2 regions of the Thalassotalea sp. SU-HH00458 genome follow, and region 1 is predicted to be linked to the other one. Evidence: predicted binding sites of a transcription regulator. Region 1 holds the regulator's gene; the other holds the start of a gene.
What was found. The regulator MetJ, encoded in region 1, represses methionine synthesis genes. The targets are predictions, from matches to a motif close to TAGACGTCTAGACGTCTA.
Positions count from the first base shown of each region.

Region 2: a site for MetJ is predicted at 1,964-1,981, ahead of ABXH06_RS14365 (homoserine O-succinyltransferase). Genes of this name have one in related genera too.

Region 1 covers NZ_BAABWW010000004.1:205,385-208,595, forward strand. The annotation lists gene metL (bifunctional aspartate kinase/homoserine dehydrogenase II) at 1-664, opposite strand, end outside; gene metB (cystathionine gamma-synthase) at 683-1,840, opposite strand; gene metJ (met regulon transcriptional regulator MetJ) at 2,078-2,407, shown strand; gene ABXH06_RS07935 (malic enzyme-like NAD(P)-binding protein) at 2,500-3,211, opposite strand, start outside.
Region 2 covers NZ_BAABWW010000009.1:141,053-144,263, reverse strand. The annotation lists gene ABXH06_RS14370 (DUF2339 domain-containing protein) at 1-1,801, opposite strand, end outside; gene ABXH06_RS14365 (homoserine O-succinyltransferase) at 2,099-3,046, shown strand; gene metH (methionine synthase) at 3,104-3,211, shown strand, end outside.

The DNA of each region.
Region 1 (3,211 bases):
TGGCAGAATAATCACTGCCATTTCTGCCTAAGGTACAAGTTTCATTTTGACTATTTTTCGCGATATAACCCGTGATAACGGCTAATTTATGACGTTGTTTTAATTGATATAATTGCGTTTTACTAACTTGAGTATTTACCTGACAAGCCTTGTCATTATCAATCACGAGAAAATCGCGGGAATCTACCATAACGCTTGGGCAAACTTTTTCACTTAATACTTCGGAAAGTAAACGCGCAGACCACAATTCACCAAAGGCTAAAATATCAGCTTGATGTTGCTGTGGTGAATTTTCTAACCATTTTTTTAATTGCGCACAATCTGCGTCTAATTGCGTTAATAATCGCTTTTCATTACTTGGCGATAATAGTTCGCTGATAAGTTGAGCTTGCATTGACTTGATATCATGCAGCGAAATTTCGAGTGTTTCAGTCTGTAAGATAGCTTGATGATATAGCGCAAATAAAGCGTCGGTTGTTCCACCATTGGCTGAAACCACGACAATATCATTTAATTGACAATGCTGACGAATAATATCTACAACACGCACAATACATTGAGCTGATGCTAACGAACTACCACCAAATTTATGCACTTGAACTGCATGTTTTGCCAATTGGTTTTGATCGGCCGTTAACTTTTCTGCTGCACTAGACTGTTTCATGTTCTTTTCACTTTTGCTCTACAATTGACTAGCGGCAAGACCTGCTGCTAAATCTTCAATAATGTCATCACTGTCTTCGATACCAACCGAAATACGGACTAATGATTGGGTAATACCTGCTTCAAGTTGCGCAGCGAGTTCCATCCCGGCATGTGTCATCGTTGATGGGTGGCTAATTAAACTTTCAACGCCGCCAAGTGATTGAGCTAAAGTAAATAAGGTTAAATTAGCAAACAGTTTTTTCACTGCTTCTTCGCCACCCTGCACTTCAAAGCTCATCATGGCACCAAAATCATATTGTTGTCTTTTAGCAATTTCATGACCTGGATGATCGGAAAAACCTGGATAATAGACTGCTTTAACCGCCGCATGGGCTTTTAAAAATTGAGCTACTGCGTTGGCATTTTCTTGATGTTGCCTCATACGAATAGGCAAAGTTTTAAGACCACGTAACGCCAAGTAACTATCAAAAGGAGAGCCGGTAATGCCAATACAATTAGCCCACCATGCAAGCTCTTCTCCTAACGCTTTATCTTTCGTGACTAACACGCCACCAACGACATCACTATGGCCATTGATATATTTGGTGGTTGAGTGGAAAACAATATCAGCGCCTAACAACAATGGTTGCTGTAATGCCGGTGATAAAAAGGTGTTATCAACGGCAACCAATGCGCCAACTTGATGACAAGCTTTGGTGATTTTTTCAATATCCACTAAACGCAATAAAGGATTACTAGGGCTTTCTAATAACACTAATTTAGGTTTTTGTTGTAACGCTTCGTTTAATGCTTGCTCATCATTTTGATCAACAACAATTAAATTAAATTGTCCACGTTTAGCTAAATGGGTAAATAGACGATAACTACCGCCATAACAATCATGAGGGATCACCACAGTGTCATCTGTAGATAAAAGCTGACAAATCAAATGCACACTTGCCATGCCTGTGCTGGTGACTATGCCAACACTGCCTTGTTCTAATTCAGCAATCGCTTGCGCAAATGTTGCTCTTGTCGGATTACCCGTACGAGAATAATCAAACTGTCGCTTCTCATTAAAACCTTTCAGGGCATAGGTACTCGACAAATGAATAGCAGGAATAACAGCACCATGATGCTCGTCAGAGTTAATACCTGCTCGTACTGCAATCGTTGCAATTTTTTTATCGTTCATATGACTCTCAGTGAAATATTTGCTGCAATAAAACCAAATAGACTTTTGGACGTCCAAAAGTCTAAATCTTTTAAATTGGCGGGTCAAGAACTTTAGACATCTAAACTTCTACACATTCGTTATTGACTCGACGGTAACAACCAGTAAAATCTATTTAAAACTATAAGATGAATAGTTTATCTGTTTTCAGCGTAAATTAAGCATAAAACTCATAATAAAAGTAACCAGAGGTAATTCATGGCAAAGTGGAATGGCGAATATATCAACCCATATGCCGAACACGGTAAAAAAAGTGAACAAGTAAAAAAAATTACCGTTTCTATCCCCTTAAGAGTTCTCAAAGTATTGACGGATGAACGTACAAGACGTCAAGTAAATAATCTTCGTCATGCAACCAATAGTGAATTATTATGCGAAGCGTTTTTACATGCCTTTACCGGGCAACCATTACCTGATGATATCGACTTAGCAAAAGACAATGTTGAGAAGCTACCAGCCAGTGTTCGTAAAGCACTAGAAGAACAAGGTGTCACAGATTTTAGCCAATTTGAAATAGAAGATGACTAATCGCTAGTCTAATTTATTACTCACGAGCACTCGTGATAAAACAACAAAAGCTCAAATACATTATTTATTTGAGCTTTTTCATTTAAGGACGGTTAGCTATTCATATAATCTTCAGGTAATTCTAACGCTGCAACCCCAGAATCAACTGCTGCTTGAGCAACCGCTTTTGCCACTCTCGCACACAAACGCGAATCCATCGGTTTAGGGATAATGTATTCCTTACCAAAGGTTAATGTACTTTCACAACTGGCATCTAAAACATCCTGAGGCACAGCTTCTTTTGCTAATTCACGAATGGCATGAACACAAGCGACTTTCATTTCGTCGTTAATAGTCCTTGCTCTCACATCTAAAGCGCCACGAAAAATAAACGGGAAACAAAGTACATTATTCACTTGGTTAGGATAATCAGAACGACCCGTTGCCATAATGATATCATCACGCGTGGCATGGGCTAATTCAGGTTTGATTTCAGGGTCTGGATTTGAACAAGCAAAGATTACGGGTTTAGGTGCCATTAATTTCACATGTTCTGCCGATAAAACATTAGGGCCAGAAACACCAACAAACACATCAGCACCATCAATAACATCTTCTAAAGTACGTTTGTCGGTATTGTTAGCAAATAATCGTTTATATTCATTTAAATCATCACGACGGGTATGGATAACACCTTTAGTATCTAACATGTAAATTTTTTCACGTTGCGCGCCGCATTTAATAAGAAGCTCCATACAAGCAATCGCAGCCGCACCCGCGCCCATACAAATAATATTTGCATGTTTAATGTTTTTCCCTTGAATC
Region 2 (3,211 bases), on a different contig from region 1:
TTATAGAAAACTTGGCAAATAGCGGTAAGGCCGTGAAACGATAACTATTAACCATTAACCCTCCACTATAGGCGTAGAATAATGGCACTAATATTAACGTGGCGGCAAAAACTTCAATGGATAGTTGCTTGCATTGTTTAGCTCTAAACAACCAAACTAACTGAAGTAATAGAATAGTTGCACCTGTCCAATTTCCTAACCAAATATTTAAACTAGCGATTAGCAATATAGATAACCAAACAACTTCGAGTAACTGTAGGAAAGGTTTGATTTTTTTCTGTGTAAATTCATCAAAAACGTTTGAATTATTGAGTACTCGATGCCAAACACCTATAACCGCAACAATTACAATTGACAATAGCCAACCATCTATTGACTTTAACGCGGGTAAAGGAAAATATTTGGCTAATGCTGACCAACAATATACAAGTGCCAATGCTATTAAAACCTGGCTTTGGTTGACCACCGTAGTCATTTCAAATTTTCGACCGATATAAAGCAATAATATTCCTTCAACTGCCCATGCGATTCCCCAATAAGCATCACTAATTGCACTAGCAACAGCTAAAACACTCCAGAGTGTGGTTAATAAAATAAAAAAATGAGTTAGCTTATGTCTAATTTTATAGAAGAGAATACTAATAACGGAAGCAGCGATAGTATTTAAGGAAAAACTGATAGTCACCTGTGTCGAAAATATTTCGCTTGACTGAAAGAAAAGCAATACAGTTGAGCTTACTAAAGCAGCTAACAATATCAACGGCTTATGATTTGATGTATTATTTTCTAATGGGCTGTTTTTGAATAAAGTAATGACTATGTAAGTAAAGAATAGCAAGTAAAATAAATTTATTATCCAAGCAGAAACATATACAAATTCAACGCCAATTAACCACTCTAAAGCAACGATGAAAAAGGCTAAGCTTAAGTTAGCAAGCCATAGTTCACTTCTTTTATAAGCTAATATCAAACTACTAGTAATAACAAATGCCAATGACAATAAATAATACAAAGATTCAAATTGTATCGTATTCGACAATATTGGCATGGTAGAAATACCAATAACTCCCAAACCAGCAACTATTTTAATGTCCAACCATTGAGCTAAACCATGACAAACAAGTGCGATAAATAAATATAATAACAAGACGATTATATTGGGGATTATGCCGTAGACACTGCCTGAAAAGTATACCGTGCTATATGATAATAATATGCCTAAAGTAACAATGGCTGTGGCAAACTCTCCAAACCTTGTTTTGAGCTTTAAGCCAACGCCTACTCCCATAACAAGTATTGCAGCAAAGCACATTAATAACGATTTAGAACCTGCACCAAGATGATCAATGAGTAATTGCATTAAATAACCAAAACCAGCTAAGGTTAAGCCAATACCGGTTATTGTGAGAATAAAAATACCAAGCATGCCTCGTTCTTTATATGATTGATATATTTTAGTGATAGGAGAGAACCAATCGAATAACAAAGACAGAACAGCTTGGAATAATACGGTGATAAAGGATGGTTTGGCAGGTACAGAATCTTCTATCGTTTTATTGATTGCTAGATATTCATCCGCTGTTTTAGGTAATAAAGTGTCTGTTAATCGAGTTTCATTGATTATGTTAGGAGGGGGATTATCAATAGTCTCACTGAAATAATCATTAGACTGATCCTGTTGTTGATCTTTTTGCTCAAGTAATTTATTTAGTCGAGCCTCGACAGTATTTACTCTCTCACTAAATTGAAGTTTTAATAAAGCTAACTCTGACTTAAGCGCTTTAACCTCTTCGTTCATCATTACGTCCTGTAATCTTATTATTTTGCGTAGTAGTTTATTACGCGCAAGTATAATTTGCTATTTTATTATTCTACAACCAATTTAAGGCTCGGATCTTATAACGCTTGTCGATACTGACTGTAAAAAAATTATGAAAAAGTTATAAGAATTAACAAAATCATTTAGACGTCTATACGTTTAGAAGTTGACATAGCTAAAGTTAAAAGGCACAGTAGTGTCTATACTGTGTGTATGAAATATGCACACGAGTTTATTCGCTAAATGTTATGTTGAATGTCAGTGTTGTAGGTACTTTTTATGCCCATTAAAATCCCTAATGAATTACCGGCTTTATCGGTATTAGATAAAGAAAATATCTTCGTCATGTCGGAGCATCGTGCGGCTAATCAAGATATTCGCCCGATGAAAGTAGCGATTTTAAATTTAATGCCGAATAAAATTGAAACAGAAGTGCAAATTTTACGGATGTTGTCGAATACTCCATTACAGATAAATATTGATTTTGTCCGTATACATGCCAATGAGTCAAAGCATACCCCGAAAGAGCATTTAGATAACTTTTATTGTTTATTTGATGATATTAAAGACACGCAATATGACGGGTTAATTATTACAGGCGCGCCTTTAGCGTTGCTAGAATACGAAAAAGTAACCTTTTGGGATAAAATATGTGAAGTTTTTGATTGGGCAGAAAATAATGTCACATCAACTATGTTTTCTTGTTGGGCGGCGCATGCGGCTTTATATCATCATTATGGCTTGAATCGCCATTTACGAAAGAAAAAACTATCAGGTGTTTATCAACACAGCCCTGTTGATCCAAAAGAGCAGTTAACGCGAGGCTTTGAAGAGTTTTTTAATGTACCGCATTCTCGCTATGGTTATATTGATAAAGCTGATTATTTAAGTGTCTCGGAACTAAAAATTATCGCAGAGTCAGAAGAAGCGGGGGTTTATGTGGTGGCAAGCAAAAACAAGCAGCAAGTCTATTTAACAGGCCATCCAGAATACGATGCAACGACATTAGATGAAGAATACCATCGTGATTTAAATGCTGACGAAAACGCTGTTATGCCTGAAAATTATTATCCAAATAATGATGTCAACAAAATACCGCATAGCTCGTGGCGTAGTCATGGCAGTTTATTATTTACCAATTGGCTCAACTATTATGTCTATCAAATAACACCTTATTTGCTAGATGCGTCGAATATTCGAGCAAGACAGCCGGAAAACCAAGTTTAAACACATATAATTACAGTATTAACGTCGTTTTTCTTATTAGAACAAATTGAGAGTAGTATGAAGAAATCAGCATCGTTTGAAAATTTTGAACAACAATTAGCCCAACGTATTTTAATTCTTGATGGTGCTATGGGAACTATGATTCAAGCGTATAAATTTGAAGAG